DNA from 4 places in the Shewanella sp. SM101 genome. Region 4 is predicted to be linked to each of the others. Evidence: predicted binding sites of a transcription regulator. Region 4 holds the regulator's gene; each other region holds the start of a gene.
The links. Region 4 encodes sigma-54, which starts transcription at its own class of promoters, with help from an activator protein. Its sites were predicted from a motif close to GTTGGCACGNNNNTNGNNT; they were not measured.
Positions count from the first base shown of each region.

Region 1: a site for sigma-54 is predicted at 1,342-1,360, ahead of L5M38_RS01965 (YggN family protein). Genes of this name have one in related genera too.
Region 2: a site for sigma-54 is predicted at 1,320-1,338, ahead of flgB (flagellar basal body rod protein FlgB). Genes of this name have one in related genera too.
Region 3: a site for sigma-54 is predicted at 1,150-1,168, ahead of norV (anaerobic nitric oxide reductase flavorubredoxin). Genes of this name have one in related genera too.

Region 1 is NZ_JAKKRH010000002.1:198,044-200,252, reverse strand. Features, by position in the region: gene L5M38_RS01970 (LysR family transcriptional regulator) at 1-6, opposite strand, end outside; gene L5M38_RS01965 (YggN family protein) at 446-1,267, opposite strand; gene glsB (glutaminase B) at 1,469-2,209, opposite strand, start outside.
Region 2 is NZ_JAKKRH010000012.1:47,894-50,102, forward strand. Features, by position in the region: gene L5M38_RS08475 (chemotaxis protein CheV) at 1-288, shown strand, start outside; gene L5M38_RS08480 (CheR family methyltransferase) at 388-1,227, shown strand; gene flgB (flagellar basal body rod protein FlgB) at 1,371-1,775, shown strand; gene flgC (flagellar basal body rod protein FlgC) at 1,778-2,194, shown strand.
Region 3 is NZ_JAKKRH010000006.1:141,690-143,898, forward strand. Features, by position in the region: gene norR (nitric oxide reductase transcriptional regulator NorR) at 1-1,009, opposite strand, end outside; gene norV (anaerobic nitric oxide reductase flavorubredoxin) at 1,236-2,209, shown strand, end outside.
Region 4 is NZ_JAKKRH010000032.1:31,662-33,870, forward strand. Features, by position in the region: gene lptB (LPS export ABC transporter ATP-binding protein) at 1-74, shown strand, start outside; gene L5M38_RS16945 (RNA polymerase factor sigma-54) at 182-1,660, shown strand; gene hpf (ribosome hibernation promoting factor) at 1,689-1,976, shown strand; gene ptsN (PTS IIA-like nitrogen regulatory protein PtsN) at 1,979-2,209, shown strand, end outside.

The sequences.
Region 1 (2,209 bases), on a different contig from region 4:
TAACATGGAAGTCGCCTTAAGCTGTTTACGACAATGATATTAACTTTCGGTGAGCAGCTATGGTTAGCGTAATCATCGCTTAAAAATAACCATAGCATTGATATCTCGCATCAAAATGATATAACGCAGAGATTTAGACCGAAAAAGTCCACTAAAGTAGGGGGTTATATCTGACTGATATGCCAGCTTTTAATTATATTTTAAGAGTATACCAAATATTCGTCTCTAGACTGTAACATTCCGAACTAAATCGCTGCAAGCCTAGCCTATAAGCCACATCAACTTAGCCATAAGGGTTGTCACCACGATTAAACCGTAGCCAATAAAAAAGCCCCTAGTCGATAAATTGACTAGGGGCGTAGCATTCAAGTTTGACTCATGCACAAGGAGATAGAAGTTATTGCAGTTAAAACTAAGGGCGATTCGCAAGAACTATTTACAAGTACTATTCACGCAGTTCCTTGGTTGAGTTTTGTGTCAACACATAAGGTGCTAGTTCTGGCACTTCTTGGCGCAATTGATTTTCAAGCACTAACAAATTTTCAAATCGGTCGCACAAACGGTCAGCCTTAGCTTCTAATCCCTTAGATTGGCTCTCAATTTGTTGCTCAATATCTTGGCCTAACTTGTCCATTTTTTGGGAGAAGGTATCCATCTTAGCTTCAAAATTTTCACCGCCACCAGACATGATTTGGCCACCTAAGTTCATCATAATTGCGCCAATTGAATTCTGGACAATTTGTTCCATTTCCTGCTCGAATTCATCGTTAAATGTACTTTGCATCGAGTCTTCAGTCGCCCCTAAATAGAAGCTATCACCATTCTTGTAAGCCACTGAATCAACCCGTTTTTGAACGCCAGCCATCATTTCATTAAATTTTGCACCAGCGGCATCACCCATTAAAGGTGTTAAGGCCATACCAACCGCTTTGGAAGCAAGAGATACTGCCTCATTCACCAGTTCAATCACTTCTGGCACTTGAGTCGAAACTTCATCGGCATATTGAGTAACCAATTTTTTCTGCTTGTCGGTTAAGTTAACTTGCTTACCTTCCACAAATAACTTGTCAACTTCGATACGATACTTTTCTGTGCCCTTCTCGCTCATGACTAATTTTTTAGGCTCGACCATAACGTCATAATTTAAGGAGACCTCACAGCGCTCATCTATTTTTGGTTCTATTTGTGCTTGCGCCAGCTGTACGCTAGATGCCCCTAAAATCACGCCAGATAATGCAAATCCAGTTAATAACTTATTTAATTTCATTTTTGTTCGTCCTTTAATCTGAATAATTCGATAAACCTAAACTACTGAATAGCTTATACCATGTGAATAGCTTATAGCAGGAGACGTGCCAACTTTATAACAATTTGATTATGTTGAATTTTGAAAGTTAGCACTAAAAGGTCATTAGCGAAATTCGCTAACATTTAGTCTGATAGTGCTAATAAAAAACGAGAGATAAGACTAGAAAATAGAACGACCGAGACGCTGACTTAGATGCTCAAGCATCGCTGTGCCCGCAAGTGAGTTGCCATTATTATCGAGTTCTGGCGACCATACACAAATCGACAGTTCTCCAGGGATCACGGCAATAATACCGCCGCCGACGCCACTTTTACCTGGCATACCAACACGATAAGCAAACTCACCCGCACCATCGTATAAGCCCGAGGTTGCCAACAGAGCGTTAAGTTGCCGAGTTTGCACTTGAGAAATAAGCTCAGTCCCTGTGATACTTTTGCCGCGATTAGCTAAATACAACATGGCCTTAGACAAGTCAGCACAATTCATCTTCAAGGCGCAATAATGAAAATAGGTGCGCAGCACAGTATCAACATCACCTTGAAAATTACCAAAGGACTTCATCAAATAAGCGATAGCCGCATTGCGCGCACTATGCTGATATTCTGAATCTGCTACTTGTTTATCGAAACACACTTTATCGTTTTGGCTAAGTTGCCTGACTAACTCAAGCATTCTGTGTTTAGGTGCACCTAAACGACTCTGCAATAAGTCAGCAATCACTAACGCGCCAGCATTGATAAATGGGTTGCGTGGCTTGCCACGTTCTAACTCGACTTGTACTAAAGAGTTGAATGAATGGCCCGAAGGTTCTTTGCCAACACGGCTCCAGATTTCGGCTTCTTCATATAAAGTTAACGCTAAGGTTAAGCTGAAAACTTTGGAGATACTTTGAATCGAAAA
Region 2 (2,209 bases), on a different contig from region 4:
CGAGAAGCATTAGATAAGCTTAAAGAAATCGCCAAAGAAATGGACAATGTTGCCGATGAAATCCCTCTCATTATCTCAGACATTGAGATGCCTGAAATGGATGGCTACACCTTGACCGCTGAGATCCGAGACGATCCTAAGCTCAAGCATATTAAAGTGGTACTGCATACGTCGTTAAGTGGTGTATTCAATCAGGCAATGGTTCAAAAAGTGGGGGCCAATGACTTTATCGCTAAGTTTAATCCCGACGAACTGGCTGCTGCCGTGAATAAACACTTAAGTTTGTAAGTGCAGTAGTTAGTACCTAGATACGCTTTACGCTATAATCTCGACTTTATAACATGATGGTTTCGCACTGATTTTGGTGCTTGCTATAGGATTTAGGATGTGAATGTGCCAAATAAATCACTCGCTGAAGCTGAATATAATCAATTTAGGTTGTTCTTAGAGCAACACAGCGGCATCGTACTGGGTGAAAATAAGCAATATCTGGTGCGCAGTCGTCTAGCTCCTCTGATGGGCAAATATAACCTGCCATCCTTATCCGATGTGGTTAAGCATTCGATGAAGCCAACGGAACGTGCGCTTCGGGCTGAAGTGATCGATGCTATGACGACCAATGAAACCCTTTGGTTTCGTGATCGTTATCCATTTGAGTTATTGCATAACGTTTTGTTACCTGAGTACAGTCGTTTAGGTCGTCCACTTAAGATTTGGTCAGCCGCGTGTTCATCTGGGCAAGAACCCTATTCATTGGCGATGACGATTCTTGAGTATCAACAGAAGAAGCCTGGTGCGCTCGCGGGTAGTGCGTCAATTCAAGCCACGGATTTATCGCCTTCCATGTTGGAACGTTGCAAAAATGCTGAGTACGATAGCTTGGCATTAGCGCGCGGTTTATCCGAGGAGCGAAAGCGTCAGTTTTTTGATGCTTTGCCTTCAGGCAATATGAAGTTAAAGGATAATGTTAAGCGTTTGGTGAACTTTAGGGCACATAATCTGCTTGAAAGTTATAGCTTACTTGGTAAGTTCGACATTATTTTTTGCCGCAATGTGCTGATTTATTTTGCGTCTGAGGCAAAGGCAAAAATTTTGCGGCAATTCGCTGCCGCTCTTAATCCCAAAGGGATCTTATTTCTTGGTGCTTCTGAATCTATAGCTGGTTTAACGGATGAGTTTGACATGGTCCGTTGTAATCCAGGGATTTATTACCAGAAAAAGACTTAAGTCTGCTGCTTTAAAGAAAATTACCGACATTTGTCGGTAATTTTTTATCCATCACTTGCTCATCTCTATTGTTATTCTCATTATTCCCCTATGTTGGCACATGAATTGCTTTATTTCCGTGAGTAACACGAGGAGGCAATTTTATGGCGATCAATTTTGATAATGCACTGGGTGTGCATCAGTACACTCTCGGTATTAGAGCGCAGCGAGCTGAAGTCATTTCGAGCAATATCGCTAACGCCGATACGCCACATTATAAAGCCCGTGATGTTGATTTTTCTGCGGCAATGCAGGCCGCCCGTGGCCAACAACAGCAGCGTAATAGTCTTGAAATGCAAGAGTCAGACAAGCATTTTGGTCTTGCTGAGTTGACAGGTCAATTTGTTAAGTTCCGTGTGCCAAATCAACCCGATACCGGTGATGGCAATACCGTTGATATCCAACAGGAACAATCGGCATTCATGCAAAATGCCCTTGAATATCAAATGTCATTAGGCTTTTTAGACAGTAAGTTTAGTGGCATGAAGAAAGCGCTGAGAGGGGATTAATCATGAGTTTATTTAGCATATTTGATGTTGCTGGCTCGGGAATGTCGGCTCAATCGGTCAGGTTGAACACCACGGCGAGTAACATAGCTAACGCTGATTCCGTCTCGAGTAGCGTAGATAAGACCTATCGTTCCCGTCATCCTATTTTTGAAGCTGAAATGGCTAAAGCTCAAAGCCAGCAACAAGCCTCTCAAGGTGTTGCGGTAAAAGGTATTGTTGAAAGTGATCGACCACTACTAAAAGAATATTCGCCCGATCATCCAATGGCGGATGCGGACGGCTTTATTTATAAACCGAATGTTAATGTCATGGAAGAAATGGCAGATATGATTTCTGCTTCGCGCTCATATCAAATGAATGTTCAAGTCGCTGAAGCAGCTAAGTCTATGCTGCAACAAACACTTGGGATGGGTAAATAACATGTGTTACTTAGG
Region 3 (2,209 bases), on a different contig from region 4:
CCTCTTGGTGCAAAATTCGATTAGTGGCGGCAATAATCCGAGTATTAACTTTTAGGCTCTTATCACTGCCCACTCGCTGTAATTCACCGTATTGTAAAACCCTCAATAACTTAGCTTGCAGCCCCAAGGGAAGCTCCCCGATTTCATCTAAAAACAAGGTCCCCTTGTCAGCGAGTTCAAACTTGCCTTGCCTATGACTGATTGCCCCCGTAAATGCCCCTTTTACATGCCCAAATAACTCGCTTTCGGCGACGGACTCAGGCAATGCAGCGCAGTTCAAATAGATAAGTGATTTATCGGCTCTGGTCGATTGATTATGTATCGCCGCGGCCACTAACTCCTTACCCACGCCAGTTTCGCCGGTAATTAATACCGATAAGTCAGTGCCTGCCACGGCACTTATCTGCTGCTTTAGCGATTGGATCTGTGTGGATTGCCCTATGATCTCCTGCTGACTAGCAGGACGATTGAGCACCTCAGTGCCATTGGAAACTTCAACAACTTGGGATTCTAGCTGTTGCATCAATAACGCAGTATTAAGACTGGCTGCGGCCAGTGCGCTGATCACACGCAACTCGCTATCACTAAAACCATCAAACTGATGAGGGTTGAAACCATCAATGGTGAGCGCCCCAATTAAGCGATCGTTCGCGATTAGTGGTAAACCAATGCAAGCATGTACATGTAAGTTCGCACTATGATGTGGAATTAAACCATCATACGGATCAGGAAGTTCACTGTCGGCCGGGAAACGAACCACATCGCCAGCACGGGCGATAGCCTCTAATCTCGGATGTTCACTAATTTGAAAGCGCCGCCCTAACACTTCGGCAAAGAGCCCATCTATCGCCAAGGGGACAAATTGCTGCTCCCGAAATGCCAATAATGCCGCAGCATCACAATTGACACGCCGCCTGACCACTGCCAACAAACGCTCAAACCTGTCTTGCGTCGACACGCCGACAGTCAAATCTAAGGCTAACTGAGTTAAATCAGCATGGGCACTCATAGCACATCCACAGTCAAATAAAGTCATATTGACAATAGTGTAATGTCAATTTGACCAATATCAAATTGTCATTATGACACCAGTAAGTAATTTCAAATGTTGAAATACATTAATACAAATAAAAATCAACACCTTAGAATGTTGGCATAGTGAGTGCAATAAGAGATTTAACTAAATAAGCAAGATTTACGTAGCGCATTCATTATTAATTATCACAGGTGTATTTATGACTATTCATGTAAAAAACAATATCCACTGGGTGGGTCAACGCGATTGGGAAGTGCAAGATTTTCATGGTACTGAGTACAAGATAACTAAAGGCACAAGCTACAATAGCTACCTTATCCGTGAAGAAAAAACCGTGTTAATAGATACAGTTGATCATCGGTTTAGCCAGCAATTCTTACAAAATCTTGAAGCTGAAATTAATTTAACCGACATAGACTATATTGTGATGAACCATGCAGAGGAAGACCACTCAGGCGCCCTGACTGCATTAATGGCCAAAATTCCTAACACTCCAATTTACTGCAGTGAAAATGCGGTCGACTCCATTGTAGGACATCACCACCACCCAGAATGGAATTTCATTACCGTAAAGACAGGGGATAGTTTAGCGATAGGCAATGGTAAGCAACTGATATTTATCGAAGCACCTATGTTGCATTGGCCAGATAGCATGATGACATACCTCACCGAAGATGCGGTTTTATTCAGTAACGATGCCTTTGGCCAACACTATTGCGACGAACATTTATTCAATGATGAGGTTGATCAAAATGAATTAATGGAACAATGCCTACGGTACTACTCAAACATTTTAACGCCCTTTAGCAGCCTAGTGACGGCTAAAATTCACGAAGTATTAAGCTTTAATTTACCTGTAGATATGATCGCAACTTCACACGGCATTGTGTGGCGTGATAATCCTGCCCAAATTATTCACCAATATTTAGCTTGGGCCGACGCTTATCAAGAAGACCGCATCACGATTTTCTACGACTCTATGTCCAATAATACTCGCATGATGGCCGACGGTATTGCTCAAGGTATCCATGATGTTGACCCCAATGTAGCGGTAAAAGTGTATAACGTCGCACGTCATGATAAAAACGAAATCCTTGCACAGGCATTTAGGTCAAAAGGTATTTTAGTCGGCTCATCCACCATGAATAATGTGATGATGCCTAAAATTGCCGC
Region 4 (2,209 bases):
AAGGAACTCCAGCAGAGATCTTAGACAATCAGCAAGTTAGGGCTGTGTACTTAGGTGAACAATTCAGGCTATAGTTAATCGAGCGAAGCCTATGGAGACAATTTATACCGCCATTAGGCTTCACTCAAAATGATAATAAGCGACCTCCTCCAACAATAATAACGTAGGGATCAGCGGTAACATGAAAGCGTCACTCCAGCTCAAACTGGGTCAACAGTTAACCATGACGCCACAATTACAACAGGCCATACGTCTGTTGCAACTGTCGTCATTAGAACTGCAGCAAGAGATCCAGCAAGCATTAGATTCTAATCCCCTTCTCGAGCTGGAAGAGGATCAATTCGACGCCACTAAACCCCCTGTAAACCAAACGCTATCCGATACGGATTTCAGTGAATCTAGCACTCTGCCACCAGAAAAAGACAGCTCCACCATAGACACGGCAGAGTCGCTAACCAAAGAATCCATGCCCGATGAGCTCCCCATGGACACCACATGGGATGAAGTGTTTACCGCCTCCCCAAACTCAGGCCCCGGCGGCAGTCGTGAAGACGATATGCCCTTCCAAGGCGAGACCAGTGAAGGTTTGTACGAACACTTAGAATGGCAAAAAAACCTCACGCCGTTTTCTGAAACCGATTTAGCCATTGCCACCGCCATTATTGATGCCATCGACGATCAGGGCTATCTCACCCAAAGCACTGAAGAAATTCTCGAAGCCATGGGCAATCCTGAAGTTGAGCTTGACGAAGTCGAAGCCGTACTCAAGCGCATTCAGCATTTTGATCCCATAGGCGTTGCCGCCCGCGATTTAAGTGAATGCCTGCTGATCCAACTGTCGCATTTCGCCGCTGATACTCCCAACCTAGAAAACGCCCGCATGCTGATCAAAGATCATTTAGATCTGATCGCCGCCCGTGATTTTAGATTATTGATGCGTAAGACTAAATTAAAAGAAGATGAATTAAGGGATGGTATAGCACTTATCCAAACCCTCAATCCTCGCCCAGGTTTGTTGATCACGCCCAATAATGACGAATACGTTATCCCAGATGTGTCTGTGTCGAAGAAAAATGGCCGCTGGGTCGTTGAGCTTAATCCTGACTGCATGCCCAAAATCAATGTAAATCAACATTATGCTTCTATGGCACGCAGTACCAAAAACCAAGCCGATAGCCAATTTATTCGCGGCCATCTGCAAGAGGCTAAATGGTTTATTAAGAGCCTAGAAAGCCGTAACGATACTTTGCTTAAAGTTGCTAATTGCATAGTGCAATATCAGCAAGGTTTCTTTGAGTACGGTGAAGAAGCCATGAAGCCTATGGTGCTTAACGATATTGCCGAAGCGGTAGAAATGCATGAGTCCACCATCTCACGGGTCACAACTCAAAAATACATGCATACCCCTAAGGGACTTTTTGAACTAAAATACTTCTTCTCTAGCCACGTCGGTACTGACGATGGTGGTGAGTGCTCATCCACAGCAATCAGAGCCTTTATCAAGAAACTGGTTGCAGCGGAAAACCAGAAAAAACCATTAAGCGATAGTAAGATGGCACAACTTCTGGCAGAACAAGGGATCAACGTAGCCCGCAGAACCATTGCGAAGTACCGAGAGGCTATGCTTATTCCACCTTCTAATCAGCGTAAAAGTTTATAACCTACAGTGGATATCGGAGGACGTTTCTATGCAAATAAACCTAAGTGGGCACCATATCGAAATTACCGAATCGTTACGTGCATATGTAGAAGAAAAGTTTTCAAAACTTGAACGCCATTTCGAACAGATCAATAATGTGCACGTTGTGCTCAATGTTGAGAAAATGCAACAGATTGCCGAAGCGAGAATAAACCTCATAGGTGGTGAAGTTTTTGCTACTTCAGAGCATGCTGACATGTATGCCGCTATAGACGCCCTGATTGACAAGCTTGACCGTCAGGTTATTAAACACAAAGAGAAGTTAACAAAACACTAATAATGGAACTTTGTACCATACTGCGGCCGGAGTGCACTACCTGCGCCACTCCGGGCAGCAAGAAAAAGGTACTGGAACTCATCAGCGACTTAGTCGCTGCCCAGTACCCGACCCTCTCATCTCAAGAGATATTCGAAAGCCTAGTGGCGCGCGAAAAGATGGGGAGCACAGGTATAGGTAACGGCATCGCCATTCCACATGGTCGACTAGCCGATATAGATCAGCCCATTGCC